3 regions of the Kitasatospora sp. NPDC088346 genome follow, and region 3 is predicted to be linked to each of the others. Evidence: riboswitches for the same ligand, from Rfam matches in the RefSeq annotation. Region 3 holds a riboswitch; each other region holds the start of a gene.
The links. A riboswitch is a leader RNA that binds a small molecule or an ion and turns the genes downstream of it on or off. The one in region 3 is predicted to bind cyclic di-AMP.
Positions count from the first base shown of each region.

Region 1 (10,201 bases), on a different contig from region 3:
GTCATCGGCTTCGTCCTCGCCGCTGGCCTCACCGGCGCCCTCGCCCGCCGGGGCGCCGACCGCAGCCCGCTGCGCACCGCCGCCGCGATGGTCCTCGGCAACCTGGCGATCTACGCCGTCGGCGTCCCCTACCTCGCCGTCGCCCTGCACGTCCCGCTCGCCCGCGCCGCCGAACTCGGCCTCTACCCCTACCTGGTGGGCGACGCCCTCAAGGCCGTCCTGGCGATGGGCGCCCTCCCGCTGACCTGGAAGCTCCTGGGCCGCCGCGGCTGATCGGGGCACCGGGCCGGGTCGGCTGCCGACCCGGCCCCCGCCGCGTGCCACACTCATACCCATGCGCGTGTACCTGGGCTCCGACCATGCCGGATACGAACTGAAGAACCACCTTGTCGAGTGGCTCAAGGGGGCCGGCCACGAGCCGGTCGACTGCGGGCCGCACATCTACGACGCGGAGGACGACTACCCGCCGTTCTGCCTGCGCGCCGCCGAGCGCACCGCCGCCGACGCCGAGGCCCTCGGCGTCGTCATCGGCGGCTCCGGAAACGGCGAGGCGATCGCCGCCAACAAGGTCAAGGGCGTCCGTGCGGCGCTGGCCTGGAGCGAGCAGACCGCCGCCCTCGGCCGGGAGCACAACAACGCCAACGTGATCAGCGTCGGCGGCCGGATGCACACCCTCGACGAGGCCACCAAGTTCGTCGAGATCTTCCTCAACACCCCCTACAGCGGCGAGGCCCGGCACACCCGCCGGATCGAGATGCTGAGCGAGTACGAGACCACCGGCGAGCTCCCCCCGATCCCGGCCCACCACCCCCAGGGCTGATCCGGCTCCACCCGACCCGCTCCACCCCTGTTCCGTCCCACCCTCGACCGCTGCCGCACGGGCCGTCAGAACCCGTGCGGCAGCCAGGGCGCCAGGTCCGAGGCGAACGCCCGCGAGGCGTCCGCGAGCGCACCCTCGCGCAGCTCGGTCACCCGGCCCGCCGCCGCGAGCGCCGCGAGCGTCACCCCGCCGAGGTAGGCCGAGCCCAGCGTCCGCACGTCCAGGGACAGTTCGGCCGGCCGGTCGGTGCGCTCACAGCTCGTCCCCTTGCCCGGGCCGTCGCTCCGCAGCCGCCGGCGTCCGGTGTTCCACGGGCAGAACCCGTCCGCCACCTCCAGCACCACGTCCAACGGCGTGGCGTAACCGCGCTGCGCGAGCGCCGCGTCGACGTCGACCAGCCGGACGAACAGCGCGTCCTGCACCCGGGGCTCCAGCCGGCGGGGGTCGGAGGCGAGGTGCAGCAACGGGTCGTCGACCGGCCGGTTCGGGGCGGTCACCCGCTCCGTCAGGTCCAGCTCCAGCAGGTAGGACCAGAGCGCGGCGTACACCTGCGGGGACAGCGCGTCGACGTCGCGCACCCGGACCGAGCCCGCCGCGTTCTCTTTGACCCAGGCGCTCTTCACCGCGTACCGGGCGTACCCCAGCAGCCGGCCGCTGCCGCGCTCCTCGGCGAGCACGCACTGCAGCGCGGAGTGGCCGTCGCGCGAGCCGGGGGCGTCCAGCAGCGGCACCCGCTCCCACCCGGGCCCGCGCTCCAGCATCCCGGGGCGGCGCGGCACCAGGCTCGCGTACAACTCCTCGCAGGCGGGGCCGGCGGCCACCGGATCGGCCAGCCGCAGCCGCAGCGCCGGGGCTCCGGCCGCCGCCGGGACGTCCACGGCGACCCGGCCGCGCGGCGCGGTCACCGCCATCCGCCAGCTCCCCACGCCGTAACCGAACCGCCCGTAGATGGCCGGTTCGGACGCGGTCAGCACGGCGAGCGACTCACCCCGCGCCCGGACGTCGTCGAGCTGGCGCCGCATCAGCGCGGTGAGCGCCCCGCGCCGGCGGTGGGTCGGCAGCACCCCGACCATGGTCACGCCCGCGGTCGGCAGCACCGCGCCGCCGGGCACCGCCATCCGGAAGCTGAACGCGGCGGCGCCACCGACGATCCCGTTCCCCTCGCAGACGGCCAGCGAACGGTCGACCTCGGTCAGCCGCCGCCACAGTGCCCGTTCCTCCGGCTGCTCCTGCTCACCGCCGAACGCGGTCTCCAGCGTGCCGTACCAGCCGTCCCACTCCTCGGCGGTCAGCAGGCGGACGGTCAGGAACGAGGACGCGCGCGTGTCGGCTGTCATGGGCCCACAGCTACCAGCTCATCGGTACGAGCGCGACCGACTTTTGCGACATGTCCGGTCGAATGCGGTCACCGCCGCAGCCGTCCGAAACGGTGGCGCGCACCCGCCCCGCACCCGCCCCGACCACCGGCGCAGCGGCCGGGACGGCGGCCGAAAGGCACCGGGCCGCGGCCCGGCCGCACCCGCCGGCACCGTCCACCCCGTCGACGCCGGGCGCGAGCGGTGGATAAGGTCGGACCTCATGGCTGGCAGCAAGCCGGGCGCACCGCCCCAGACGACTGCGACGGGCCCGGCCGCAACGGCAGCCGCGGAGCCGGTCGCGGCCCTCCTGCGCGCCAGTCTCCTGCGGGCCCGGCGCCGGGTGCGCCGCGCAGGCGTCGACTACTTCCGCGGCGACGGTGCCGACTGGCTCGCCTTCGCCGCCTTCCTGCTCGCCATCCCGCTGCTGGTGCTGCTGAACGTCTGGATCCCGGCCTGGGCACCGCCCACCGCCCTCGTCCTGCCGATCCTGGCCGGCGCCATGCTGCTGCGCCCCGGCACCCTGGTCCTGCTCTACGGCGCCGCCGCGCTCGGCCTGTCCACCGAGTCCCTGATCCACACCGGCGAGCGGGTCGCCAGCAACCACCCCGAGGAGTACGTCTACGGGGTGACCCCCGGAGCCGCCCTGGTGGTCGGCGCGGTCGGCGTGGCCGGGCTGCTGGTCGCCCAGTTCCGAAGCCGGGTCGGAGTGCCCTGGCGCGGCGGCGGTTCGATGCTGTTCGACCTGCGCGAGCGGATCCGGGTCCAGGGCCGGGTCCCGGCCCTGCCCGAGGGCTGGCACGTCGACCTGGCGCTGCGCCCGGCCGGCGGCCAGTCCTTCTCCGGGGACTTCGTGGTCGCCGCCCGGACCGGCCCCGGCCGCCGCGTGCTGGAGGCCGTCCTGGCGGACGTCTCCGGCAAGGGCATGGACGCCGGCTCGCGGGCCCTGCTGCTCTCCGGCGCGTTCGGCGGCCTGCTCGGCTCGCTGCCGGCCCACGACTTCCTCCCCGCCGCCAACGGCTACCTGCTCCGCCAGGACTGGGACGAGGGCTTCGCCACCGCCGTCCACCTCGTCCTCGACCTCGACACCGGCGAGTACGAGCTGCTCTCGGCCGGCCACCTGCCCGGAATGCAGCGGCTCGCCGGCGCCGGCCGCTGGGAGGTCCAGGAGGCCGAGGGGCCGCTGCTCGGGGTCTACGACGGCGCCAAGTTCGACGGCGTCCGCGGACGGCTCGGCCACGGCGACGTCCTGCTGCTGTGCACCGACGGCATGGTCGAGGTGCCCGGCCGCGACCTGACCGAGGGCATGGACCGGCTGATGGGCGAGGCCGACCGGCTGGTGGCCGGCGCCCAGCTCGGCGCCGGCAGCCGCGGTGCGGCGGGCCGGCTGATCGAGACGGTCGCCAAGGACGTCAACGACGACCGGGCGGTCCTGCTGATCTGGCGGCAGTGAGCCGACAGCAGGTGAGCCGTGAGCCGTGGGCCGTGAGCAGGTGGGAGCGGGCAGCAGGGGTCGGGCCGGCACGCGGCCTCGCGGCGGTGACCCCGGGCTGTCAATCGAGAGTGGTGATCTTCGGCCATTCCTGACACCCGACCGCCCGGCCGGACGGTGCCCGGTCGGCCCGCAGGTCTGCGGTGATCGGCCGGGTGCGGCGGCTTCCGCCGGTACTTCGCGGGCGCTCGGCCGGCCCCTGCCGACAGCCCGTCAGAAGTCCTCCGCTAGGGTCGCGGACGGCGGAAACTCGTCCCACATGGCGGGATCTTGGGCGCAGGCTTCCGGCCAGACCTTTACGGAGTCCGCACGAGCGACCACACTGAGTCCGGGTGGGCTGGTCGAGACTCGGGGGATTGGGGGCGAATCGTGCGTCACGCGGCTATGGTCGGGCGGCTGCGGAGGCCCTCGTGGCGCTCCGGTCGCGGCGGGACGACCCGTCCGCCAGGGACCGTCCGGTTCCACCCCGCGCCCCGCCACGAAATGAGGAAGTGAATCCGGGTGGCCTTCTCCGTCTCCGCGCTGGTGTTGTTCGGCATCATCGTCGTCATCTTCATCCGTAACAAGCAGCTGAAGACCAGCCACGCGATCATCGCGGCGCTGTTCGGCTTCATGGTGAGCCAGTCGACGGCTGCCAAGCCGATCCAGGACTTCCTCACCCAGCTCGCCTCGACGATCTCCTCCGTCGCGGGCTGACCCCACCAGGGTCCGTCCTGGGGACCGGTCGGCCGCTGCGCCGTCCGGTGCTCTGTCCTGCCCTCGCGCAGGACCGGACGGACGAGCTGCGCCGGCGGGTCAGCCGCGCCGCGCCCCGGGGCGACGCCAGCGGTCGAGCAGCCTCGGGCGCCGGCCCGTGACCGCCCCGCGCACGGCCCCGGCGCCGTGCGGTGCCGCCGCCGCGGGCCGCTCGACGGGTTCCGACGGATCGGCCGACTCGGCCACCAGCAGGATGAACAGCCGTGCCCAGCACAGCCGTTCACCGCGCGGCCAGTCCAGTGTGCGCAGCGCGGCCGAGGCCCGGTCGGAGACGACGCCGTTCACCCGGACCTCGGCGACGTCCTCGCCCACCCGGCCGCCGAGGAACAGCTTCACACCGTTCACCTGCGGTCCGGTCAGCTCCTGGCGCAGCGCGTCCGCCAGCGCCGGCAGTGGCTGGTGGTCCTCCAGCCAGTCCGCCAGTCGGCGTGATCCGAAGCCGAACACCGCGGCCGGGCCCTGCACCGCCTGCCAGCCGGGCAACTCGGCCGACCGGTAACGGTCGCCGAACTCACCCCGACTGTCCAGCAGTTCGACCACGGCGGTGGCCGTGGTGGTGGCCCACATCCGGACGGCGTTGTCGAGCTGCTCCTCCTCGGTGCGGCCGAGCCCGGCCGCGCAGTCCCACACCACCGGGCCGTCGGCCCGGCCCAGCTGCAGCACGTAGCCGAGGTCGACGTGGCCCGTTCCGCCGTCGCCGGGGTGCTCCCGTACCGCCACGGCCGTGGTGCCCGGCCCGCGCAGCAGCTCGCCGTCGACCGTGAACGCCTGCCCGAAGCGCGTCATTTCGCGGATCACGCTGCGCTGTATGACGTCCAGTCGGTGCTGCGGGCGCACGGGCCGGCTCCTTGCTCAACGGTGAGGGGATCGAACGCGTGTGAGGCTATCGGCCGCCGCCCGGTCGCGGGAAACCAGCGCACACCTGGCGCCGTCTCAGCTCCGCCGGGGCCGGGGGCCGGGATGCTCCTCGGCGGCGCCGCCCGGGTCGTGGCCGGGGGGCGTGCGGGGGTGCCGCGGTCTGCGACCGCGCAGGCCTTCGACAGCTGCATGGGTGGCTCATGCTCGTGACAGTGGGCGTCGGGGCGGGTGACGCGAGTCACCTTCGATTCCACAGCGGCCACCGGGGGGTGACCCGGCGGTCGCGGGCGGTGAAATCCGGTACTCGCCGTGCGTGCCCACGTGCCCGGAGTGAGCGTTCCGGCTGCGGTCGGCCCATGGGTCACAGCGGAGCGTGACCTTCGGCCCAAGTGATCTTATGTCCGTTTCGCTCCTTACGCACCGTCACTTGCTCCGTACACGGTTCATGGGTTTTGCTTCGTGACCTGCCCGGCAAACGTCGGGCAGGGCCACCGGGTGGAACGCCGAGTCCTGCCGCTGCCCGGGGCCGACGCACACCATCCGTGCACGGCAGGAGCGGGGGACCCAGGTAAGTGCCGTTCCGGAATCTTCCGGGCCGGCTTGGGGTGAAGCCGTGTCTTTTTCACGGCCGGGCGATCTCCCGTCCGAACCCGACAGCTCACCTCGTAGGCGTCGGAGAGGAACCGCTCAATGTCCGCTCAGGGCAAGCACCGTCGTCCCCGTCTGTCCCGACTGACCCGCATCGCCGTCGCCACCGGTGTCGTCACCGCCGCCGTCGCGCTCCCGGCGACCGCCGCCTCGGCCCACGGCACCTCCGCCGACGCCCACGGCGCCGTCTCCGCCCCGGCCCCGGCCGCCGCTCCGGCCGCCCCGGCCGCCGAGCAGGCCCCCGCCGACCACAGCTACCAGGTCGTCCACGGCGACAGCCTCTCCAAGATCGCCGACGCCCACCACGTCGACGGCGGCTGGCAGAAGCTGTACCAGGACAACCGTCAGGTCGTCGGCGACAACCCGAACCTGATCCACCCGGGCCAGAAGCTGACCCTCGGCGGCCAGGCCGCCCCGCAGGCCGACACCTCCAAGGCCTCCCGCTCCGAGCACCGCGCCCCGGTCACCCCGGCCCCCGCGGCCGAGGCCGCCAAGCCGGCCGCCAAGCCCGCCGCCCCGAAGCCGGCCGCCCCCAAGCCGGCCGCCCCGAAGACCGAGGCCCCCGCGGCCCCGGCCGCCTCGGCCCCCGCTGCCACCTCGGGCTACGTCGCCCCGGTCAGCGGCCCGATCGGCACCCCGTACCACCAGGCCGGCTCGGCCTGGTCCAGCGGCTACCACACCGGCGTCGACTTCGTCGTCGGCACCGGCACCTCGATCAAGGCCATTGCGGCCGGCACCGTGGTCTCCGCCGGCAACGGCGGCGCCTACGGCAACGAGATCGTCATCAAGCACGCCGACGGCAAGTACTCCCAGTACGCCCACCTGTCCTCGATCGGCGTCCAGGTCGGCCAGACCGTGACCGCCGGCCAGCAGATCGGCCTCTCGGGCGCCACCGGCAACGTGTCCGGCCCGCACCTCCACTTCGAGATCCGCACCGGCCCGGCCTACGGCTCCGACATCGACCCGGTGGCCTACCTGGCCGCCCACGGCGTCAAGGTCTGATCCGGACCACCCCGCCGTACCCGCCGGAGGCCCGGCCCGGGACACCCGTCCCCGGCCGGGCCTCCGGCACACCCGCACCCAGACGCCGGCACGGTACGGACCCCGGCGAATCTGGAGCCCAAATCGGCTGCGGGCGAGCCGAGTTCTATGCTCGTGGCCATGCGTAAGGGAGCGTTGACTCGAGAATCCGTCCTCCAGGCCATCGACGAACACGACGCCGTCGGGCAGGACGCGTTCCTGGCCACCTACGGCTACCTGCCGGCCCGCGACTACCTTCTCGTCCACGAGGCCAAGGAGTACGACTCCAAGGCCATCGCCGGCGTCGCGCACCGGTTTGAGTACGGGCGACCTTGCTCCCGGATGAGTTCCACGGGGGTGTCCGGCAGGCAGTGGCGTGGCTCTCCCGAGCCGGGTTCACGGTGAAGTCCGTCCGCAACCCAGACTGGGCCTGGGACGAGCTCGTTCTCGCGTGTGCCATCACGGCCGACAACGGGTGGCGGGCCATGGGGGCGACGGACAGGCGGGTCATCGAGCTCTCCGGACTGCTGCAACTTCTGCCGATCCACGAGCAGAGCTCGCGAAGCGACACCTTCCGCAACCCCAACGGCGTGGCACGCAAGACGGTGGACCTGGCCACTCACCACCCGGACTACACCGGGAAGCCGACGAACGGCGGTGCGCGAGACCTGGCGGTCCTCAAGGCATTCTTGGAGAGCCCGCTGGAGATGGCCGCGGCTGCGCAGCTCATCCGTGCCGGCCTGCTGAGCGGTGAGCTGCGCGAGTTCCTCCCACCGGACGTGCCGGAGGATTTCGACGCGCCGGAGGGACGACTCCTCCTCCGCCAGCACCTCGCCCGCGAGCGCAACGCGGGACTGCGGGCCAAGAAAATTACATCGGTGCTGCGGGCTGGCGGCCGCCTCGCCTGCGAGGTCTGCGACTTCGACTTCGGACTGGCCTACGGGGAGCGCGGCGCGGGGTACATCGAGTGTCACCACGTGATTCCGCTCCACGTGGCCGGTGCGGGGCGGACCAAGCTCGTCGATTTGGCCCTGATCTGCGCCAACTGCCACCGCATGGTGCACCGGCAGGCGCCGTGGCCGACCCCGCACGAGCTCCGGGCTCTGATGGCCCGAGTCCGCTCGGCGTCGGCCGGCTGACGGTTGGCGCTCTGCGGGTTTTGGCGTCAGCCCTCCGGGATCCACCGCTCGCGGTGCTGGCGTACGTAGCGCAGGTCGATCCGGTGCCGCGGGTGTGTCCGTAGGGGAGCGATCTCCTGGTGGGTCAGCCCGTCGACGACCTGCAAGGCATCGGTCAGGTAGCGGGCTCCGTTGTCGAAGAGCACGTGGCAGTTGGGGCAGAGGCAGAGCACGTTCTCGATGATGTCCGGCCCGGAGTGCGGACGGCCGAGGGCCTGGATGTGGGCGCCCTCGCTGTAGCTGGATCCCCCGGGGACCGCCAGGGCGAGTCCGCAGAGCTGGCACTGCCCGCCGTGCCACTGCTTCACCTGCTGGATGACGGCGCTGCTGCGGACGGACCGCTGGACCGTGAAGGTGCGGGTGGGGACCGGCTGATGGGGAAGGTCACCGTGGAACGGCACCACGTCCTCGACATCGTCAGGGACCTCGGCGGCCACGGCCTCCTCGGCTGCGACCATCCGGAACTGGCAGATCCGGAAGCCGTCCACGCCCATCTTGATGCTGTGCGATTCCACCCGGAACAAGCCGTCGTAGCGGAAGCCCGTAGCGGGGGAGTGGGCAGGGTCCCCGCTCGCACCGCGGATCACCCGGACGAGGAGCCCTTCCAGCTGGCTGCGGACCAGGCCGGCGTTGCCGGAATCGGTGAGCACCTGGTCGCGGGTCTGTCGCCCGGTGGTGCTGTCGCGGCCGCCGTGGCCGGTGTAGATGATGACGTTGCCGTGGTCCTCGTCGTCCACGTACCCGCCGGACACCACGATCGAGTCCGCTCCTTCCCGCGGATTGCCGTGGATGCCGGCCATCCGCGGGGCGTGCACACCGGCTTCGCTGAGTTCGGTCCGGCGCGGGAAGTGCGATCCGACCGGGTGTCCGTCGATGTGACCAAAGACCTTTGCCATCCGCACAGTCTCGCAAGGATGTGCGACCCGGCGTGGGCGTTTTAACCGTCCCCGGGGGAGGGTGGCAGCCCCTGATGGCGCCCCCCAACGGAAACGGCCCCGGGCCGGCGATGTGATCGCTGACCTGGGGCCGTACCTGTGGAGCGGGCGACGAGAATCGAACTCGCGTGACCAGTTTGGAAGACTGGGGCTCTACCATTGAGCTACGCCCGCGTGCGTGCAGTTGACGGTGTGTCCGACCGTACGCGTCCTCCCGGCCGGGGTGCGGCTGCGAGGACGGGGCTAGCGTACCTGGTCCGGGCGGTGGAGTGCACGTCGCTTTCGGTGCGGCGGGGGGTTGATAATGCGCCGGGCGGCGTGGGGCTGCCGTGTACTCTTCCTCTCGGCACCACGGGGTGTGGCGCAGTTTGGTAGCGCGTCCGCTTTGGGAGCGGAAGGCCGTCGGTTCGAATCCGGTCACCCCGACAGTGTGCGGCAGGGTCTCGTCCGGCGGACGGGGCCCTGTTGTCGTTCCGGCACCGCGGCGCCCAGGCGTCCTGGTGCCCCGGCGGGTGGTGTCCGACGCCGGCGCCCGGGCCTCGGTGCGGCACCCGCGGGAGGGGCTTCGGCAGCGCCCTGGCGTCCGCCTTTCGCGGTACCGGTAGGATGGGCTGCTGGTGGTAGTCCCTGTGGCGTGCCTGCAGGTCAACCGCCCGAGGGCGAGGAGTCACGCTCACCGTCCACCCCATACGGGAGATGCAGCTCCAACCGCCCATCGCCCGTCTCGCCCGTTCGTACGGCCGCAGGCCCGATCGAGTCCGGGCGGAGACAACCAGCCCGCAAGCCCCTAGGAGACCTAACCGTGAAGAGCGCCGTCGAGACTCTGAACCCGACCCGGGTTCGACTCACCGTCGAGGTGCCCTTCGAGGAGCTCAAGCCCAGCCTCGACGCGGCGTACAAGAAGATCAACCAGCAGGTCACCGTGCCGGGCTTCCGTAAGGGCAAGATCCCGGCGAAGGTGATCGACCAGCGCTTCGGCCGTGCCGCGGTGCTGGAGGAGGCCGTGAACGACGCGCTGCCGCGCTTCTACACGCAGGCCGTGGACGAGGGCAAGATCGAGGTTCTCGGTCAGCCCGACATCACCGACATCGAGGGCGTCGAGCGCCTCGCGGACGGCGGCGACCTCAAGTTCACCGCCG
Region 1 is NZ_JBIURH010000001.1:47,967-58,167, forward strand. Features, by position in the region: gene ACIOFR_RS00190 (biotin transporter BioY) at 1-273, shown strand, start outside; gene ACIOFR_RS00195 (ribose-5-phosphate isomerase) at 335-820, shown strand; gene ACIOFR_RS00200 (GNAT family N-acetyltransferase) at 886-2,157, opposite strand; gene ACIOFR_RS00205 (PP2C family protein-serine/threonine phosphatase) at 2,399-3,628, shown strand; gene ACIOFR_RS00210 (hypothetical protein) at 4,169-4,363, shown strand; gene ACIOFR_RS00215 (DUF6348 family protein) at 4,463-5,260, opposite strand; cyclic di-AMP (ydaO/yuaA leader) riboswitch at 5,806-5,966, shown strand; gene ACIOFR_RS00220 (peptidoglycan DD-metalloendopeptidase family protein) at 5,972-6,931, shown strand; gene ACIOFR_RS00225 (hypothetical protein) at 7,106-7,354, shown strand; gene ACIOFR_RS00230 (HNH endonuclease) at 7,435-8,088, shown strand; gene ACIOFR_RS00235 (YDG/SRA domain-containing protein) at 8,115-9,023, opposite strand; tRNA gene ACIOFR_RS00240 (tRNA-Gly) at 9,163-9,236, opposite strand; tRNA gene ACIOFR_RS00245 (tRNA-Pro) at 9,415-9,488, shown strand; gene tig (trigger factor) at 9,865-10,201, shown strand, end outside.
Region 1: another riboswitch for cyclic di-AMP. It lies ahead of ACIOFR_RS00220 (peptidoglycan DD-metalloendopeptidase family protein); the one in region 3 lies ahead of ACIOFR_RS35470 (M23 family metallopeptidase).

Region 2 (10,201 bases), on a different contig from region 3:
CAGACCCTGGCCGAGACGGCCGGCATCTACGACGGGCTGGTCGCCAACGTCGAGACCGACGCCATCTACCTGGTCGACCCGAACAACCCGACCGGCTTCACCCTGCTCGCGCAGGGGCTGGACGGCTTCCGCGAGGTCATCCGCTACTGCGTCGACCACGACAAGCTGCTGATGATCGACTTCTGCTTCGCCTCCTTCGCCCTGTGCGATCCGGAGATCGGGCGGGTGGACGTCTACCAGCTGTTGGAGGAGTCCGGCGTCACCTACATGGTGATCGAGGACACCGGCAAGACCTGGCCGATCCAGGACGCCAAGTGCGCGATGATCACGGCCAGCCGGGACATCCACGAGGACGTCTACAACCTGCACACCAGCGTCCTGCTGAACGTCTCGCCGTTCGTCCTCAACATGGTGACCCAGTACATCGAGGACTCCATCGAGGACGGCTTCGAGTCCGTCCGCGAGATCATCACCCAGAACCGCCGGGCAGCCGAGTGGGCCCTGGACGGCGCGGTGCTGGAGTACCAGACGCCGGTGGTCAACACCAGCGTCGCCTGGTTCCGGATCAAGCCCGAGCACCTGACCGCCTCGGCGCTCCAGGCCGAGCTGTACGACTCCGAGGTGTACGTGCTGCCCGGCACCTTCTTCTACTGGAACGAGCCGAGCCGTGGGGAGCGTTACGTGCGCCTCGCGCTGGCCCGTGAGCCCAAGGTCTTCGCCTCGGCGATGGAGCGGCTCCGCGAGGTGTTGAAGCGCCATGAGCAGCTCTGAGACCTTCATCGACGGCACCGCCTTCATGGCGATGCACAGCAGCGACGAGACGGTGCGGCGGAGCTTCAAGGAGTTCTTCGTCAGCCGGCTCAGTGGCCGGGTGATCCTCAGCCTGGAGCAGGTCGGTTGGTGCGACAACCTGGTCTGGCAGTACTCCCGGCAGATCCAGGACGCCTACTACCCCTTCATGGACAACCTCCACACCGACATGCGGATCGACCGGATCGGCTACTCGGACGGCGACCTCGCGGCCGCGGCCGGCACGCCCGAACTGGCCGGCCTCCCGCTCACCCAGCGGCTGCTGCTCGGCCAGGTGGTCAACCGGGGCGGCACGCTGGTCACGGCGGACCCGGCGCTGCGCGCCATGCCCGGGCTGCCGGTCGCCACGGTGCCCCTGCCGGCCCGGGAGCCCGTCTTCCCCGGCCTGCTGGAACCGCTCTACCAGGACTCGCTGGCCCTGCGGGTGCCGCCCTCCGGCTCTGAGGAGAAGTCATGACGTACTCCGGAACGATCGCTCCGCTGGTCACGCCGGTGGATCCCGACGGCCGGGTCCACGAGGCGAGCGTGGCCCGTCTGATCGGGTCGGTCCGGGCCGAGGTCACCGGCCTGATGCCGGCGCTGAGCTCCGGCGAGGGCTGGAAGCTGAGCGAGGCCCAGTGGCGGGACATGATCACGTACACGGTCCGGTACGCGGACGGGCTGCCGGTGCTGGCCGGCATCCACCTGCCCGACACCGACGCGGTGATCGAACGCGCGAGAGTCGCCCTCGACCTGGGCGCCGCGAGTGCGGTGGTGACGACCCCGTTCCGGTCGGACATCTCCCAGGACGAGATCCACGAGCACTACCGGCGGATCCGCGCGGAGGTGCCGATCCCGCTCTTCCTCTACAACGAGGAGGCGGTCTCCGGGAACAGGATCGAGCTGGAGACCCTGCTGCGGATCTGCGAACTCCCTGGCATCGTCGGCATCAAGGAGTCCAGCGGCTCCGCCGAGTACACCCGGCGGGCCGCGGCCGCCCTCACCATCCCGGTCTTCGAGGGCTGGGAGAACCTGCTCTCCGACGTCCCCGGCGTGGCGGGCATGATCGGTCCGCTGGCCAACCTGGACCCGGCGCTGTGCAACGCCGTCCTGGTGGACCCGGCGCCCGAGGTGCAGAAGCGGGTCGACGAGGCCTGCGAGCGGTACGGCATCTTCCGCGACGACTGGTACCGCTACGTCAAGCAGGAGCTGCACCGCCGCGAGGTCATCGCCTTCCCGGACGTGGTGGCCGAGCGGTGAGCGCGACCCTGGAGACCGAGGCGCAGGCCCGACTCCGGGACCAGCGCAGGCTGTTCCGGCTCAACCGCCGGCTGCCGACCGCCGAGGAGTACGGCTGGATGCGGGCCACCGAGGAGGCCTGGGTCGGCCGGCTGGCCGCGGAACACGCCGCCGCGGCACCGGAGTTCGGGTCCGTCGGGGCGCTGATGAAGGCGCTCGGCGAACTGCACGCGGCGGAGCAGGCGGACATCCCGCCCAGCCAGGACTACCTGGCGCTGACCGCCGACCGGGACGAGTTCAAGTCCGTGGTCGCCCAGTTCGCGGTCGACGGGCTGATCGAGTCCCAGCCGCTGCTGCCGGTGGTGCCCCGGCTGCCGTACCGCTCGGGCATGGCCGTCTTCCGGGTGCTGATCGACGAACTCGGCTGCGGCAACGAGGACCAGGCGCACTCCCAGCTCTACCGGGACCTGCTCACCGAGCTCGGGATGTCCGTGGAACTGGACGACTACATCGACGGGACCGGCGCCGCCGGCCTCGCCTACGTCAACCTCTTCCACTGGCTGGCCGCCCGGGCCGAGTCGCCGGAGTACTTCCTCGGCGCCTACGCCTACTTCGAGGCCAGCGTGCTGTACGGCTTCCAGGGTTTCGCCCAGGCGGCCAGGCGGCTCGGCATCACCCACCACCAGTACTTCACCGAGCACCTCTACATCGACCAGTACCACAGCCGCCAGATGCGCTCCGCGATCCGCGCCTACGACGAGGAACTCGGGGCGGACCTGGCCAAGGTGTGGGCGGGCGTCACGCTGACCAGCGCCGTGGTCGGCGAGGCCAACGACGCGGCGGTGGCGCACGCGCGGGCCCGGGCGGGGGCGGCGTCATGACCGCCGCCGCCGGACCGCGGGTGCGCCAGGTGACCGACCAGCTGGTCCTGGTGGAGCTCGCCGGCCGCCGGGTGCTGGTGCAGGCCGCCTGCCCGCACCGCAAGGGCCGGCTGCTGTTCGGCCACGTGGACGAGCAGACCCTGCGGATCCGCTGCCCGCTGCACAGCTCGACCTTCGACCTCGACTCGGGCCGGCGCACCGCCGGACCGGCCTGCGACCCGCTCCGGGTGGTCGCGGTGGTCGCGGACGGCTCGGACGGCAGCCGCGAGGCCGCCGCCCTGGCCGACGGGGCGAGGTGACGGCGCAGGGCCGTGACCTGTCCGACCTGGGGGCCGCTTCCCGCGGCCCCCAGGTCGAGCAGCACGGCATCGACCCCATCCCCGAGTCCGAACGCACCTCCAGACCCGGCGAGTTCGGCTGGATCTGGTCCTCCGCCCAGTTCTGCTTCGGCACCGTCGTGCTCGGCGCGCTGCCGGTCAGCTACGGCCTGGGCTGGTGGGCGGCGTGCACCGCGATCCTGGTCGGCGTCGCGGTGGGCACGCTGATGGTCCTCCCGCTGGTCCGCTTCGGCCTGCGGACCGGTCTCAACGACCCGATGGCCAGTGGCGCGCACTTCGGCGTCCGCGGCCGGGTACTGGGCAACGTGATCACCATCGCGGTGGCGATCGGTTTCTTCGCCATCTCGGTGTGGACCGGCGGCACCGCGGTGATGGTCGCCGCGCACCAGATCATCGGCACCCCGGTGGGCCGCGGCCCGCTGGCCCTGGCCATGCCGGCGGCCGCGGTGGCGGTGGTCCTGGTCGCGGCGCTCGGGCACAACGCCCTGGTCCGCACCTACAAGGCCACCGCCGTGCTGGGCGGCCTGGTGCTGCTGTTCCTGGTCGCCGTCCTGGCGCCCGGGTTCGAACCCGGCTACGGCGGCGGCGACCTCGCCCTCGGCAGTACGGGCGCCACCTGGCTGCTGGCCGCCACCGCCTCGGCGGCGGCGCCGCTGTCGTACGCGACCTTCCAGGGCGACTACAGCCGCTACATGTCCGGCCGCCGCGGCGACCGGCCGGTGCTGCTGTGGGCGGGGACGAGCATGTTCCTCACCTGCGTGGCCGCCCTGCTGGTCGGCGCGTACGTGACGACCTTCTTCCCCACCGACCCGCTCTGGCTGCAGGGCCTGACCGACGCCGTGCCGGGCTGGAGCGTCCCGGTGATCGTGGTGTTCGGCCTGGTCGGCACCCTCCCGCAGGGCGGGCTGTGCCTGTACGCGGCCGGGCTCTCGGTCAACTCTCTGTTCTGGCGCACCTCGCGGGCCACCGCCACCCTCGCGGTCGCGGTGCCCTCGATCCTGGCGCTCTACCTCGGCGCGGTGGTGTACGACGCGATGGACTCGATGTCCGCGTTCGTCTCGCTGCTGCTCACCGCGGTGGCGCCGTGGGCGGCCGTCCTGACCGTCGGCTACCTGTTCCACCGGGGCCGGTACCACCCGGCGGAACTCGCCCCGGACGGCGCGCCGGCGGGCCGCTACTGGTACACCGGGGGGCTCAACCCGCGAGCGGTGGCGGCCTTCGTCACCGGTGGCGTGCTGGGCGTGCTCTGGGTCAACAACCCGCTGTACGTAGGCCCGCTGGCCGAGCTGACGGCGGGCGTCGACCTCAGCCTGCCGGTCTCGTTCGGCGCCGCGGCCCTCGTCCACACGGCGCTGTGCCTGCTGTGGCCGGAGCCGGACGGCCCCGTCGGCGCGGCCGGGACGGTCGGCGCGGCCGGCCCCCGGCCCGCGGCGGGGGAGGTGCTCAGCCCCGCGGCGCCGCCACCGGCGCGGCAGGAGCCGGAACCGACTCCCGGCGCTGGGCCGGGACGACCTCGCTGATCGCCTCGCCGACCAGCGCCAGCAGTTCGGCCAGCGGTTCGAGGTGGTCGGGCAGGTCGGCGAGCGCCACGATGCGCTCGCCGTCCGGTCCGGCCACCGCGAACAGGTCGATCGGGCCGAGGTGCTTGCGGGCGGTCTCCACCAGCGCGGCGACGTCGCTGGGCTGGTGGACGTCCGCGCTCACCCCGACCACCGGGCAGCCGGGCCGGTCCAGCTCGGTGGCCAGGTCCTCGGCCACCCCGGGGTGGAGATCCGCGATCAGCAGACCGGCCGCGCCCGCGGCGGCGAAACGGCGCGCGAGGTCGGACCCCGACCCGCCGCCGAGCACCGCGATGACCACCACTGCCCCGCTTACCCGCATGGCCTGCTCCTCCTTGAGCGAACCGCGTGGACCGCACCGCACAGCGGCCCGTACACGTATTCGGAGGATCGTAGGCACGCAGCGACCCTCCGCAACAGGGATTCCCCCTCAGGTGACCAGACTCACGCCCGCACAGGCAAAGGTTACGGTCATGACATGCCGGAATCCGTCGAGTCCATCCAGCCCGAGCTCTTCACGTGGGAGTTCGCCGCCGATCCCTACCCCGCGTACGCCTGGCTGCGCGAGCACGCCCCCGTGCACCGCACCACGCTGCCCAGCGGGGTGGACGCCTGGCTGGTGACCCGGTACGCGGACGCCCGGCAGGCGCTCGCCGACAGCAGGCTCTCCAAGAACCCCGCGCACCACAGCGGGCAGGGCCACCGCAGCGGCCGGGTCGGCATCCCGGGCGAGCGGCAGGCGGACCTGATGACCCACCTGCTGAACATCGACCCGCCGGACCACACCCGGCTGCGCCGTCTGGTGTCCAAGGCCTTCACCCCGCGCCGGGTCGCCGAGTTCGAGCCCCGGGTCCAGCAGCTGACCGACCGGCTGATCGACGGGTTCGCGGCCCGCGGCTCGGCCGACCTGATCCACGAGTTCGCCTTCCCCCTCCCCATCTACGCCATCTGCGACCTGCTCGGCGTCCCGGCCGAGGACCAGGACGACTTCCGGGACTGGGCCGGGATGATGATCCGGCACGGCCGGGGCCCGCGCGGCGGCGTCGCCCGGGCGGTCAAGAAGATGCGCTCGTACCTGCTGGACCTGATCCACCGCAAGCGGGCCGACCTGGGCGACGACCTGATCTCCGGCCTGATCCGGGCGAGCGACCACGGCGAGCACCTGACCGAGAACGAGGCCGCGGCGATGGCCTTCATCCTGCTCTTCGCCGGCTTCGAGACCACCGTCAACCTGATCGGCAACGGCCTGTACGCCCTGCTCGGGCACCCGGAGCAGCGGGCCCTGCTGCAGGAGTCCGTCCGGCGCGGCGAGAGCGCGCTGATGGACACCGCGGTGGAGGAGCTGCTCCGCTACGACGGACCGGTCGAGCTGGCGACCTGGCGGTTCGCCACCAGCCCGCTCAGCATCGGCGGGGTGGACATCCCGGTCGGCGACCCGGTCCTGGTGGTGCTCGCCGCGGCCGACCGCGACCCGGCACGCTTCGCGGCGGAGAACACCCTCGACCTCGCCCGCCGGGACAACCCGCACCTGGGCTTCGGCCACGGCATCCACTACTGCATCGGCGCCCCGCTGGCCCGGCTGGAAGGCCGGCTCGCCATCGGCACCCTGCTGACCCGTCTGCCCGACCTCCGGCTCGACGCGGAGCCGGACGCGCTGCGCTGGCGCGGCGGTCTGATCATGCGGGGCCTGCGTGAACTTCCGGTCGTATTCGACCCCGCCGGGCCGTCGATCCGGGCATGACATTCCCCCATTCGGAAGCATGCTGACGGCCTGTCGTTCCGATCGGCCGGAAATCGGCTGTTTCCAGCCCGGAAGTCTCCGGGAAGGTGTTTCGGCTGTCCGGAAACAGCTCGGACGGGCGAGCGGGACACGCGGCGCGGCGTGTCCCGAGGGCCTTTCGGGGGTCGACTGAATGCCTATCAACCCGGACATACCGGGATGGTTGGTCGACGATCCATGACGGTGCGTAATTTATGCGTGATGTTGGCGATATGAGCTTGTGATTGACCGACAGATCTGTCTAATCTCCGTGGAGCCCGCAGCCGTGGGCCCCGAACGCGGAACGCCGAATCCTGTCCGCCGCGCCCGGGAAAACCGAACCAGACCCTGGACAGGGGCGGGGGACCCAGGTTTGTTGCCGTCCCCAACGGCTAGGGGTGAAGCCGCCGGTGCGGCAGCAGGAACCCCCTCCTGCTGCCGCCGAGGCGGACGGGCCAACCTCCCGGTCCGAACCCGACAGCTCACCTCGCAGGCGTGCGGAGAGGAATCCTCATGCTGTTCACCGGAACGGGCCGTCACCGTCGCAGGACCCAGGCCGAGAAGGTCATCGCCGCCGCGGGCGTGGCCGGAGTGGGCCTGGCCCTGCCGCTGCTCACCGCCGGCGGCGCGCACGCCGCACCCGTGTCGACCTGGGACCGGGTCGCGCAGTGCGAGAGCGGGGGGAACTGGGGGATCAACACCGGCAACGGTTTCTACGGCGGGCTGCAGTTCACGCCCAGCACCTGGAAGTCGTTCGGCGGCACGCAGTACGCCGCGCAGGCCAACCAGGCCTCCAAGGGCCAGCAGATCGCCGTCGCCGAGCGGGTGCTGGCCTCGCAGGGGCCCGGCGCCTGGCCGGTCTGCTCGGTCAGGGCGGGGCTCACCAAGGGCGGCGCGGCCGCACAGGTGGACACCGACGACGCGGACGGGGACTCCGCCCGCGGCTCGACGCCGGCCAAGTCGGGCCGCAAACCCTCCACGCCGAAGGCCACGCGGCCCGCCGCACCCAGGGAGGCGGTGCCGCAGGCCGCCGCCGTCGAGCAGGACGACTCCGCCGAGGAGTCCGGCGACACCTACACCGTGCACCCGGGTGACACCCTGTCCGCCATCGCCGACGCCCGGCGCCTGGCCGGCGGCTGGCAGCGGCTCTACCAGGCCAACCAGGCCGTGATCGGCGCCGACCCGGACCTGATCGAGCCCGGTCAGGTGCTCCGGCTCGGCTGACCGGCACCGGACGGCAGGCCGTCCCGTTCGGGGCGGGGCGGCCTGTTTTGTGGGCATTCAGGTGAACTACCGGCCGGTAGCCGGGTCACACGGTGAGACGGGGCCACGGTCTGCGCGGCCCCGGCGCCGCGTGCGGTTAGGCTCTGGTCGTAACGACAACACATCCCGCTTCCGCAAGGAGATGCCTCGTGCCGTCCATTGATGTCGTCGTAGCCCGTGAGATTCTCGACTCGCGCGGCAACCCCACGGTCGAGGTCGAGGTCGGGCTCGACGACGGCAGCACGGGGCGTGCCGCCGTCCCGTCCGGTGCCTCCACCGGCGCCTTCGAGGCGCTCGAACTGCGCGACGGCGACAAGAACCGCTACTTCGGCAAGGGCGTCGAGAAGGCCGTTCTCGCCGTCATCGAGCAGATCGGCCCGGAGCTGGTCGGCTACGACGCCACCGAGCAGCGCCTGATCGACCAGGCCATGCTCGACCTGGACGCCACCCCGGACAAGTCCTCGCTCGGCGCCAACGCGATCCTCGGTGTCTCCCTCGCCGTCGCGCACGCCGCCTCGGAGGCCTCCGACCTGCCGCTGTTCCGCTACCTGGGCGGCCCGAACGCGCACGTCCTGCCGGTCCCGATGATGAACATCCTCAACGGCGGCTCGCACGCGGACTCCAACGTGGACATCCAGGAGTTCATGATCGCCCCGATCGGCGCGGAGTCCTTCTCCGAGGCCGTCCGCTGGGGCGTCGAGGTCTACCACACGCTCAAGGGCGTGCTGAAGGAGCGCGGCCTGTCCACCGGCCTCGGCGACGAGGGCGGCTTCGCGCCGAACCTGGACTCCAACCGCGAGGCGCTCGACCTCATCACCGAGGCCATCAAGAAGGCCGGCTACACCCCGGGCAAGGACATCGCGCTCGCCCTGGACGTCGCCGCCTCCGAGTTCCACCAGGACGGCTCGTACCAGTTCGAGGGCAAGGCGATCTCCTCCGCCGAGCTCATCGACTACTACGCCGAGCTGGTCGCCGCGTACCCGCTGGTCTCCATCGAGGACCCGCTGGACGAGTCGGACTGGGACGGCTGGAAGGCCATGACCGACAAGCTCGGCGACAAGGTGCAGCTGGTCGGCGACGACCTGTTCGTCACCAACCCGGAGCGCCTGCGCCGCGGCATCGAGTCCGGCACCGCCAACGCGCTGCTGGTGAAGGTCAACCAGATCGGCTCGCTGACCGAGACCCTGGACGCCGTCGAGCTGGCCCAGCGCAACGGCTACCGCTGCATGATGTCGCACCGCTCCGGCGAGACCGAGGACGTCACCATCGCCGACCTCGCCGTCGCCACCAACTGCGGCCAGATCAAGACCGGCGCCCCGGCCCGCTCCGAGCGCGTCGCCAAGTACAACCAGCTGCTGCGCATCGAGGAGATCCTCGACGACGCCGCCGAGTACGCGGGCCGCGGCGCGTTCCCGCGCTTCAAGTCCGAAGGCTGAGCCTGACACACGGCCGTTGCACCTGGGCCCCGGTCCCCACCCCGTAGGGTGGGTGCCGGGGCCCCGGCGTGCAGGGCCCGCTCACCACGGGGAGGGGCAGGAGATGGCCAGGTGGAGGATTCCGGGGCTCGCGACGCGGCCGCGGTTCACCAGCCGGGCCACCGTCCTGGTGCTCGTCCTGTGCTCGCTGGTGGCGATACTCGCCTACCCCGCCCGGCAGTTCATCGCCCAGCGCTCCGAGGTCGCCGAGCAGCGGGCGCGGGCCGAGCAGGTCCGGCAGCAGGTCGAGCAGCTCACCCGGGACCGGGCCCGCTGGCAGGACCCGGAGTACGTGAAGGCGCAGGCGCGGGAGCGGCTGCACTACGCGCAGCCGGGCGAGACGCCGTTCGTGTCGGTGGACCCGTCCCCCTCCGCGACCGTGAAGTCCTCGTCGGCCGGTGCGGCCCCCGCAGCCCAGGCGAAACCCCTCAAGCCGTGGTACGCCGGATTCTGGGAGTCGGTCGACCGGGCCGACACCGTCGCACCCCCGACCGGATCCGCCCCCAGCGGCGAAGGCCACCCGAACCCCCGCCCCTCATCGAAGACAGACCGCTGATGACCACTGAGCACACTCCCGTCGCCGACTCCGACGTCGCCGCCATCGCCGCCCAGCTCGGACGCGTCCCGCGCGGCCTGCGCGGCGTCGCCCACCGCTGCCCCTGCGGCAACCCGGACGTCGTCGAGACCGCCCCGCGGCTGCCCGACGGCACCCCGTTCCCCACCCTCTACTACCTGACCTGCCCCAAGGCCGCCTCGCTGATCGGCACCCTGGAGGCGGACGGCGTGATGAAGGACCAGACGGCCCGGCTGGCCGAGGACCCGGAGCTGGCCGCCGCCTACCGGGCGGCCCACGAGGACTACATCGCCCGGCGGGACGCGATCGAGGTGCTGGAGAACT
Region 2 is NZ_JBIURH010000004.1:5,886-16,086, reverse strand. Features, by position in the region: gene ACIOFR_RS07880 (aminotransferase class I/II-fold pyridoxal phosphate-dependent enzyme) at 1-771, shown strand, start outside; gene ACIOFR_RS07875 (DUF6190 family protein) at 758-1,267, shown strand; gene ACIOFR_RS07870 (dihydrodipicolinate synthase family protein) at 1,264-2,049, shown strand; gene ACIOFR_RS07865 (iron-containing redox enzyme family protein) at 2,046-2,909, shown strand; gene ACIOFR_RS07860 (Rieske (2Fe-2S) protein) at 2,906-3,208, shown strand; gene ACIOFR_RS07855 (purine-cytosine permease family protein) at 3,205-4,767, shown strand; gene ACIOFR_RS07850 (SDR family NAD(P)-dependent oxidoreductase) at 4,691-5,128, opposite strand; gene ACIOFR_RS07845 (cytochrome P450) at 5,285-6,547, shown strand; cyclic di-AMP (ydaO/yuaA leader) riboswitch at 6,895-7,075, shown strand; gene ACIOFR_RS07840 (transglycosylase family protein) at 7,079-7,789, shown strand; gene eno (phosphopyruvate hydratase) at 7,978-9,264, shown strand; gene ACIOFR_RS07830 (septum formation initiator family protein) at 9,368-9,859, shown strand; gene ACIOFR_RS07825 (DUF501 domain-containing protein) at 9,859-10,201, shown strand, end outside.
Region 2: another riboswitch for cyclic di-AMP. It lies ahead of ACIOFR_RS07840 (transglycosylase family protein); the one in region 3 lies ahead of ACIOFR_RS35470 (M23 family metallopeptidase).

Region 3 (10,201 bases):
CAGCAGCCGGCCCTCGTCGACCAGGTCCAGCACCACGTTGGCCGCGCCGAGGGCCGGCCGGGCTATGTCGGTCAGGGTGGTGGTGACGTCCCGGACGGTGACGGCCCGGGAGAGCGCCCGGGTGAGCGAGAGCAGCAGCACCGAACGCGTCCCGGCCCGGGAGGGGTCGGCCGGCGGCGCGTCGCCCTCCTCCAGGCCGGGGCGCTCCGGGTACGCGGGCCGGTCGCGGGCGGTGAGCAGGCCGGCGATCCGGACCGGGCGCCCGTGCAGGTCGCGCATCACCTCGCCCGACTCGTCCACCCGGGTGACCGTCCCGTCGGCGTGCACGACCCGGTAGTCGAGCCGGTACGGGCCGCCCGCCGCGAGCGCGTCGGCCATGCCGGCCTGAAGGTCGGGGAGGTCCTCGGGGTGCACCACCCGGCTGAGGTCGGGGGCCGGTGCGGTGTCGCCCCCGGTCGGCGGGGGCAGCCCGACGACCTGGTAGGCGAGGCCGTCCCAGGTGGTCTCGCCGGTGACCAGGTCACGTTCGAAGGCACCCGCCCCGGCGGCCCGGACGGCCAGCGAGAGCAGCGGCCGGTCGCCCTCGTAGGCGGCGGTGCGGATCCCCTCCGGCGCCGGGCTCGCGGCCTGGACGTGGTCGATCAGGTGGGAGAGCCGGTGGGCGCACGCCTCGGCGAGGGTCTCCAGGACCTCCACGTCGCGCTGCGGGACGGTGCCGCGGTGCGCCAGCGCCAGCGCGAGCACGCCGATCGGCAGGTCGTCCACGACCAGCGGCAGGACGGCGAGGGCGACCAGGCCGGTGCCGCGCCCGTGGTTGGTGCCGAGGTGCTCGCCGCCGGTCCGCTCGGGGCTGAGCAGGACGGTCTCGCGGCGGCGCAGGGCCAGCGCCGCGGGCAGGTCGCTCGCCGGGTCGACCAGGCCGTAGCGCTCGTGGGCCCAGTCCGGCAGACCCTGCGAGGCGGCCAGCCGGAGCATGCCGTCGGAGTCCAGCAGGTACAGCGCGGAGCCTTCGCCGGTGATCCAGCCCGGGCCCTCGGTGAGCACGGTGGCCAGCAGTTCGGCGGCGCCGGTGCAGCGCAGCAGCAGCCGCACGCAGCGCAGTTCGGTGCGGGTGACGGGGCGCGAAGAGCTCAGGTCCATGGGCTCGACCGGTCCCTTCCGCTCAGTCCGCCGCTGTCCGATGTGAACATCTTATGGACGTCCCGTGTGCCTGTCCGGTTGCGGAGCGGGGCAGGACGGAGCGGTGGTGCCGGGCGGGGCGCTCGCGGCGGTGCGGCTACTGGCCGTCGGACTCGCCGTACGGCTCCTGGGCGACGGCCGGAACGGGCCGCATCGAGCGCAGACCGCGCAGCACGGCGTACGCGCGGGACAGGTGGCCCCGCGGCGGGACGGCCGCCGGACGGCCGGCGCCCGGGCCCGGTGCGGGGCGCTGGGCGGGTACGAGGCCGACGGTGCCGCGGCCGGGCTGCACGGTCCTGGTCATCTGTCCACGTCCTCCGGGATGCCGGTGCGGCACCGCCGGACTGACGGAACGTGGCCGGCCGGGCCTCCGAACGACGGACCGTTCGGGTACCCCGCCAGTGTCACCCGTGGACGGTGACGGAACGGTCTCGAATCCCACCCGAACCTGTACCGGCCACGAGCGGTCCGCCGGCCGCCCCCGTGCCCGGCGGACCGCTCGGGCCGGGAGACGGTTCAGGCCGGGCGACGGCGGGCGGCTCGGATCAGGAGGCGGCTCAGACCGGGAGGCCCGGCAGTCCGTTCAGCCCGTCCACGTCGGGGCTGCCCTCGGAGACCGTGCCGACCAGGTCCACCGGCAGGTCGGGGGCGGTGATGGCGTCGGGCGTCAGGCCCTGCCCGACGGTCGGCGCCGCGTGCGCGCTCGGGGCGGTCAGGGAGGCCACCACACCCACGGCGAGGGAGGCGACGGCGAGCATGCTTCGCTTCTTCATGCCCTGCCCAACGCGGTCGGGCCCTCGAAGGACACGGGTCGGCCCCCTCAGGCCCGCCCGGGCCAGTTGCGCAGCCCTTCGGTCAGGACCCCGGTCACGCGCTGACGGGTCACCGCGAGGTCCTCGGGCAGCTGGAAGCCGCCGCCGGTGGTCAGCGAGGCGAACCCGTGCGCCACCGCCCGCACCGTCCGGGTGGCGTGCACCGCCTCCGCCCCCTCCAGCCCGTAGCCGCGCAGCACCGCCGTGATCACCTCGACCAGCCGGGTGCCCGCTGCGGCCAGGTCCGGGTCGGCGCCGTCGGGTGCCTGCGGCAGCGCCGCGTACCGCTCTGGGTGGCGCACGGCGTACTCGACGTAGGCCGCCACCAGCGCCTCGACGGCCTCGTCGGTGCTGCGCCCGAGCACCGCGGCGGTCAGCCGGTCGGCCAGCTCCTCGGTGACCCGGACGGCGATCAGCCGGCGCAGCTCGGCCAGGCCGCCGGGCACGTGCTTGTAGAGCGAGGGCGTGGCGACCTTCGCACGGGCGGCGACGGCGGCCAGCGTGAGGGCCTCGCCGCCCTGCTCGTCGAGCAGGGCCACGGCGTGGTCCACGACGGCGGCGGGGGTGAGTCCGACCCGGGGCATCAGGCGACCTCGTCCAGGAAGGGGACCAGGGCATCGGCGGTGGCCTGCGGGAATCCCGCCATCGGGTAGTGGCCGCCGCCGTCGATCATCACCTTGCGGGCCTTCAGTGCGGCGGCCTGGCGGTCGGCCACCACCTCCGGCTTCGGGAAGTCCGGGTCCTTGCTGCCCATGATCACCAGGGCCGGGCAGCGCACCGCGGCGGACCAGCCGACCGGCGCGGAGTCCCCGGCCACGTACCCGCGGGCGGCCGCCCGGCGTCCGGGCTCGCGCAGCATCGCGACCAGCCCGGCGCGGTACTCGTCGAAGTCGGCGGGCCGGGCGGTGGGGAAGTAGAGCCGCTGCGCCGCGCCCCACAGTGCCGGGAACCGCACCACCGCCGCGCCGAGGACCCGGACCAGGGCCTTCTGGACGGCGTTCGGCGGGAGGTTCTCGATGAAGGCGTCGATCAGCACGATGCCGGCCACCCGCTCCGGCCGGTCCCCGGCGGCCCTGACCACGGTGGCTCCGGTGTAGGAGTTGCCGACCAGGACGGCCCGCTCGACGCCCAGGTGGTCGAGCAGTGCGAGCACGTCCCCGGCGATCGCGGCGGGGGAGTGGTCGGCGAAGCCGGTGGAGGACTCCCCGAGGCCGCGCAGGTCCATGGTGATCACCCGGCGGCCCGCGGCGGTCAGCAGCGGGACCAGGTGCCGGTAGGCGGTGCGCCTGTCGAGCATGCCGGGGAGCAGGACGACGGGGGTGCCGGTGGCGGTGCCTGCTCCGGTGGCGGAGTCGTCGAAGGCGATCCGGCCGCCGGGGACGTCGACGTACTGGGTGCTGGTGCTGGTCACTGCTGCCTCCTGGAGCTCCTTGGTGGGCGCCCGACCGGTTCGGTGAACCCCTGTAGCTCCAAAGCTAAGGCTAATAGCCTTAGCCGTCAAGGGGTGGCCGCGGCCCTGGGGTAGCGTGCCGCTGGTCGCGCGGCCGGTCCCGCGCCCGTGACCGCCGTGTCCGTGACCACCGAGTCCCTTCGAGCGCGCCAGGAGGCGTCGTGCCCTTCATCAACGTCAAGCAGCTGTCCGGTCGCAGTGACGAGCAGAACGCCGAGATCGCCCGGGCGCTGACCGAGACCTACGCCAGGATCACCGGCGTCGACCCGCAGAACATCTGGGTCGCGGTCGAGGAGGTCCCGGCCACCCACTGGACGGCCGGCGGCGAGACCTTCGCCGCCCGCAGGGCGAAGGCCGCCGCCGAGGGCAGCTGACCCCCGCCCCGACCGGTCGGAACTCAGGCTCCCTCCACCCGGAACGGGTCGTGCTCGGCCAGCAGCTTGTCCAGCCGGGCCTGGTCCACCCGGCTGGTCAGTTCGTCGGCCTCCTGCCGGTCGCGGATCACCTTGGCCAGCGTGAACGCCGAGGTGATCTCGTACAGCAGGCCGACGGCCAGGAAACCGCGCATCCAGGAGTCCACCGGGAGATAGGCGATCCCGGCGGCGAGGGCGGTGGTGGCGAGGGCGAAGGAGATGACGGCCTGGACGAAGTACGCGGCCGTGGTCCTGGACTGCATCTTTGTGCTCATGCCGAAAGGGTCTCCAAGTCCCTTTCCTCGCACATGAGTACGGATACTCAACCGGCCGGTAGCAGTCCGTCACGGGTGCCGTCGCGAAATCGGGCGAACCGCCCTCTGGTCTGCGAACGACCCGTATTTCCTCCGCCCGGGCGCTTGGAATCATGGGGCGCATAGGATTAACTTTCGATAACGCAGCGCGGAACCAAACGCCGTACCCAGACGGCACCGTGCGCCATCGCTCAATCCGCGGGCACGCCTCCACCGGCGGGTCCGCGGAACCGGGGAACCACGTTCCTTGGGGTGAATCGGTCCGGCCCAGGCCAGGCCGTAGGAGACCTTCCTGCTCCGAACCCGTCAGCTAACCCGGTCGGCGAGAGGGAAGGAAAGGAGCACGCCTCAGTGGCGTCGACGCACCCGCTCCACGGCTCGGCTGCAGGCACCCAGCTGCTCGACCACCCGGTGGGCCAGCTCCACCAGGCCGACCAGGGCGACCAGGGCGGCGACCCGGCCCGGCACCGGATGCCCCGTCAGGCCAGGAGCAGCGCACCCCTGCTCGGCGTCACCGCGATGACCGCCGCCCTCGGTGCCACCGGCTTCGCCGCCGCGTCCTCCGCCCAGGCCGCTCCCGCCCCCGCTCCGGCCCCCGTCGTCGCCGCCGACCCCGCCGAGCAGGACGGCGCCGCGACCGCCGACCCGGGCCTGGCCCTCGCCGCCCGGATCCAGCAGCAGGCCGACGGCCGGAGCGCCGCCGAGGAGGCAGCCCGGCTCGCCGCCGCCCAGGAGGCCGAGGCCAGGCACGCCGCCCAGCAGGCCCAGATCCAGGCCCAGGCTTCCGCGCAGGCGCAGGCGCAGGCGCAGGCTTCCGCGCACGCCCAGGCCCAGGCCCAGGCCCAGGCACCGCAGGCCGCGCCGATCGTGCTCGCCCCGCCGGTCACCGGCTACACCCTGAGCGCGCACTACGGGCAGTCCGGCTCGTACTGGTCGCACCTGCACACCGGGCTCGACTTCGCGGCCCAGACCGGCGCCCCGGTCACCGCCGTCGCCGCCGGCACCGTCACCTCGGCCGGCTGGTCCGGCGCCTACGGCTACCGGGTCATCCAGACCCTGCCGGACGGCACCGAGGTCTGGTACTGCCACCTGTCCCGGATCGCCACCGCCGACGGCCCGGTCGTCCCCGGCACCGTGCTCGGCGCGGTCGGCGCCACCGGCAACGTCACCAGCCCGCACCTGCACCTGGAGGTCCGCCCCGACGGTGGCGCCCCCGTCGACCCGCTCGCCTGGATGCAGGCGCGCGGCCTCAATCCGTAGGCTCCCCGGCGGCCGGGGCCTGGTCCGCCAGGTACGCCTCGATCTCCTCGGTGCCCGGCTCCGGCGCCAGGTCCGGGTACTCCTCGACCAGCAGCGCGGGCAGGCCGGGCACCGTCCACTCCCCGTACAGTCGCAGCGCCTCGCGGGCCACCGCCGCCTCGAAGTCCTCGAAGTCCCCGGAGAGCTCCTCGGGCATCGGCCGGCCCAGCGCGGTCAGCTCGGCCAGGTTGCGGTAGCTGCGCTGCATCAGGCCCTGCTCCAGCAGCAGCCGCGCGCCGTCCGTCGCCATCCCGACCATCAGCAGCCGGGTCGGCCCCCAACCGCCGTCCCGCTCCTCCGGGTCCAGGTCCGGCACCGCCGCGAACGCCTCAAGACGCTGCTCCTGCGTCAGCTCCCGGAAGGCGTCCAGCCAGGCCCGGACCGCCTCCCGGTCGGCGGTGTCCACCCCGTCCGCCCACAGCAGCAGGGCGTACAGCCGGGGCCAGGTCACCAGGTCGGCCCGCCGCAGCAGCCCGCACAGCACCTCCCCCTGCCACTCGGCCTCCTCGCGCAGCCGCTCGTACCGCTTGCTGTTCAGCCGGCGGGCCGCCCGCTGGTGCTCGATCAGCAGCAGCACCGCCGCCCCGTACGCCGCGGGGTCGCCGCCGGGCTGGACGTACAGGTGGAGCCGCTCGTAGAGCAGTTGCTCCAGCAGCGCCGAGCTCAACTCCGGGTAGCCGTCGTGCATCCGGGCGCCGCTCAGCTCCAGCAGCGCCAGCACCGTCCGCAGCGCCTCCTCGGGCACGTCCTGACCGGCCGCCGCGGCGGTCAGGTCGGCGGCGCGGGTGTGCGGAATGAGCTGCAGGTCTTCGTCGTTCACGGACAAACCGTAGCCGGTGCCGAAGATCCCGACGGGCAGGGTCGGCGGGCATGGACCCAGTACGGCTGACCGGCCCCCGCCTGATCCTGCGCGAGTTCGACCACACCGAGGCGGAGGTCGCCGGTCTGCACGCGGTCTTCGGCGACCCGGAGACCGCGCGCTACCTGCCGTTCGAACCGCGCGACCTGGAGGAATGCGCCGACCAGATCGAGCAGTACCTGGACGCCGCCGAGCAGCGCCCCCGCACCGAGTACCGGCTCGCCGTCGCCAGGCCCGCCGACGGCGTCCGCGCGCCCCTGATCGGCACCGCCGCCCTCACCCTCGAAGGCGACCGGGCCGCCGTCCTCGGGTACGCGCTGCGCCGGGACGCCTGGGGCCACGGGTACGCCGGCGAAGTCCTCGCACTGCTCTGCGGATTCGGCTTCCACACCCTGGGCCTGCACCGGCTCGCCGCCCGCACCGACCCCGGCAACGCCGCCTCCGCCCGGGTGCTCACCCGGGCCGGCTTCCAGCTGGAGGGCCGGATCCGGCACGAGCTGAACCGGGCGGGCCGCTGGCTCGACGGCATGCAGTACTCGCTGCTGGAACACGAGTGGCCCGCCGGGGGCGCGGACGGCCCCGCGGCCGCCCGGGGTGGGGACAACCCCACCCCGGATCCGGCAGCGGACCGGATACCCCGCCGGCCCCCCGGTTCGGCATCGTGGAGGTCGTGAGCACGGACGACTTCGAGGGGCCCGAGATGACCGCCACCACCAGCCCGTACCGGCCCGCCGCGGCCCCGAGCCCGGCCTTCTGGCGGGCGCCGTTCAGCGCCTCGACCTACCGCGAGGTGGGCTTCGTCCTCACCGGGCTGCCGACCGCCCTGCTGGGGTTCGTCCTGGTGGTGGCCCTCCTCCCGCTCGGCCTCGGCCTGGTGGTCACCGCCCTCGGCCTGCCGGTGCTGGCCCTGATGCTGACCGCCGCCCGGGGCCTGGGCGCCCTCGACCGGGAGCGGGTACGCACCCTGCTGGGCACGCCGGTGACCGCACCCGCTCCGGTCCGGCCGGCCCGGAGCGGCTTCTGGGGCGGCATCACCGCCCGGCTGGCCGACCCGGACGGCTGGCGGGCCGCGCTGTACCACGTACTGATGCTGCCCTGGGCGATCACCAGCTTCGTGACCACCGTGGTCTTCCTGGTCACCGGCTGGGTCCTCGCCCTCTACCCGGCCTACCACTGGGTCTTCCACCGCTACCTGGACTGGCCCGGGTACCGGGTCGTCGAGTTCACCAACGGCAAGGGCGAGTACTACGCCTACTACGTCACCTCGCCCCTCCAGATCGCCGGGGTCTCGCTGGTCGGCATCGCCCTGGTGCTGCTCACCCCGAAGATCGTCCGCGGGCTGACCGGCGTGCACCGCCTCGCCGTCCGCGGCCTGCTCGGCGCCCGCTGACCCGTCCGGCGGCCCCGGAGGGCGGGCCCGTGCTCCCCGTGATCGGCTGGAGCGGCCCGCGGCCCCCCGCGCGCGGGCGAGCCCGAGTCAGGAGCCGCCGTGTCCGTACTGGTCACCTCCCGCCCGCTGGACGAGTACTGCGGGCTCTTCGGTCTCACCCGCGGCGAACTGCGCGCCCTCCCCGGACCGGTCCTCGACTGCCCGGGCGGTGCGTCCGGGCTGGTCGCCGAGGCCCGGGCGCTCGGCTGCCGGGTGATCGCGGCCGACCCCGGCTACGCCGTCCCGCCGTCCGAACTGGCCGCGCTGGCCCGGGCCGGCCGGGAGACGATGGCCGCGGCCATCCGCGCCGAACCCGGGCGCTACCTCCCCCGCGCCTACCGGGCCGACCGCTACCTGCGCAGCTGGGACCGCGCCCGGCGGCTGTTCGCCGCCGACGCGGCCGCCCACCCGGAGGCGTACGTGGCCGCCGCGCTGCCCCGGCTGCCGTTCGCGGACGGCGCGTTCGCGCTGACCCTCAGCAGCTACCTGCTGTTCGCCTACCCCGCGCTGTTCTCCCCGGCGGAGCAACTCGCGGCCCTGCGCGAGCTGGTGCGGGTCACCGACCCGGCGGGCGAGGTCCGGATCCACCCGCTGCACGACTCCACCGGCCGCCCGTACCCGCACCTGGACGCGCTGCGCGCCGATCTGGGCCGCCGGCAGGTCGCGTCCGAGATCCGGCGGTGCGGCGGACCCGGGACGCACCGGGTGCTGGTGCTGCGCGCGGCCGACCACCGCCGCCGGTCGGCCGGGCTCAGCGCGGGGCGGGTACGGCCGGATCCGGCCCGGTCGGATCGGTCGACACCGGATCGGTCGAGGCCGGACCGAGAGCGGCCGGGTCCGTCGCGCCGGGAGCGCCAGGGCCGGGAGCGCCCGGGCCGGCCGGGAGAAGCTGCTCCGGCAGCACCCTGAGCACGTCCTCCGCCACCGCCCGCCGCCGCGAGTACGGCGGCACGTTGCGGGAGTTGCGCATCTTGTAGCGGACGGCGTCGCGCAGGGCGCCGCGCTGCGCGGGGGTCAGGTCGGGCAGGTCGGCCGCGGCGCGGGCCGCCAGCAGCGCCTGCAGCAGCTCGAACGCCGAGAGGTGACGGTCGATGGCGGTGATGATCAGGTCGAGGTTGCGCGCGTCCGGCGCGCCCTGCAGCAGGGCCAGCGCCTGCACGCGCAGGCCCTCCACCCCGGTCCGGAAGAGGTCCCGGACCTGCTCGGCGCTGAAGCCGAGCGAGGGGGCCGCGACGACGGTCTTGTTCACCGAGTCGGCCAGCGTCTGCCGGTCGGCCGCGGACAGCGCCCGGGCCAGCAGCAGCCGGGTGAACAGCCAGCCGGTCAGGAAGCCGACCACGCTGAAGTACACCCCGAGCGCCGCCGCGAAGCCGGCCGACCCGGGGCCGCCGCCGAGCACCGGGGCGAGCGCCCGGCCCAGCTCCCGCAGGCGCTGCGGCACGGTGCCGATCTGGGTGAGGCCCGCTCCGAGCAGGATCTTGGTGAGCCAGTCGGAGACCTGCTCCAGGTTGGTGTTGGGCGCGTAGCTCGCCGTGGAGGTCGCCGAGCGGTCCTCCGGGTGGGCGGCCGCGCCACTGGTCAGCAGCTTCGGCACGCCGAACAGGAAGCCCAGCAGGCCGCCCGCCACCGAGAAGGTCGCGGCCACCATCAGGCCGCCGCCGAGGGACGCCGCCCAGTGCGGCGAGGCCGCGGCGAACAGGGCCAGGCCGAGTAACCCGGCTCCCAGCACCCCGGTCAGCGCGATCTTCACCGCCGGCGCCGGCTCGCCGCCGCGTTCGAGCTCCACCGACTCCACCCCCGTACGGTCCGTCAGGTCGCTGTGACTGTAGCGGATCGCGTACGGGCGCCGGCAGCACTCGTACGGGTGGAGCCGGGACCGGTCGAGGACGCACCGCCCGCCGCGGGACCGGTCCGTGCGACTGCCCCGGGGCGCCCCCACGACCGGGGCCGGACAGCAGGCGGCCCGTGGGCTGCTCTCCTCGGCGCCGGGCCCGCGAGGGGCCCTGGCGGCCGAGGCACCGGGGATGTACCGGTGAGCCCACGGGCCGGGTGACTGCTTGGGTCTGCGCCTGCCGCCGGAGGCCGTACGCGCCTCTTTCTGCACAGGCAGGGGCGGCTCTAGCGAGCAGCCACCTCACGCATCCTGATGGAACTCAACTCAGGATCACCTCCTTTCAGTGTGCCGCCACTGTAGGCACGCTCCTGAGGGGAGGGCAACGGTTTTTCAAGGCGGTGCACCCGGGGCGAGACGGCGGCGCGCGGCTGCGGCGCGGCCGGGGGAACGACGAAGGCCCGGCAGACTGGCTGCCGGGCCTTCGGTGCTACTGAGTAGCGGGGACAGGATTTGAACCTGCGACCTCTGGGTTATGAGCCCAGCGAGCTACCGAGCTGCTCCACCCCGCGTCGGTGAACACGACAGTACGTGAGCGGTGGGCAGAAGGGAAAT
Region 3 is NZ_JBIURH010000050.1:23,994-34,194, forward strand. Features, by position in the region: gene ACIOFR_RS35435 (SpoIIE family protein phosphatase) at 1-1,140, opposite strand, end outside; gene ACIOFR_RS35440 (hypothetical protein) at 1,277-1,483, opposite strand; gene ACIOFR_RS35445 (hypothetical protein) at 1,737-1,952, opposite strand; gene ACIOFR_RS35450 (TetR/AcrR family transcriptional regulator) at 2,000-2,575, opposite strand; gene ACIOFR_RS35455 (alpha/beta fold hydrolase) at 2,575-3,402, opposite strand; gene ACIOFR_RS35460 (4-oxalocrotonate tautomerase family protein) at 3,603-3,815, shown strand; gene ACIOFR_RS35465 (YiaA/YiaB family inner membrane protein) at 3,839-4,129, opposite strand; cyclic di-AMP (ydaO/yuaA leader) riboswitch at 4,347-4,508, shown strand; gene ACIOFR_RS35470 (M23 family metallopeptidase) at 4,520-5,428, shown strand; gene ACIOFR_RS35475 (hypothetical protein) at 5,418-6,287, opposite strand; gene ACIOFR_RS35480 (GNAT family N-acetyltransferase) at 6,338-7,000, shown strand; gene ACIOFR_RS35485 (sensor domain-containing protein) at 6,997-7,716, shown strand; gene ACIOFR_RS35490 (hypothetical protein) at 8,507-9,550, opposite strand; tRNA gene ACIOFR_RS35495 (tRNA-Met) at 10,085-10,158, opposite strand.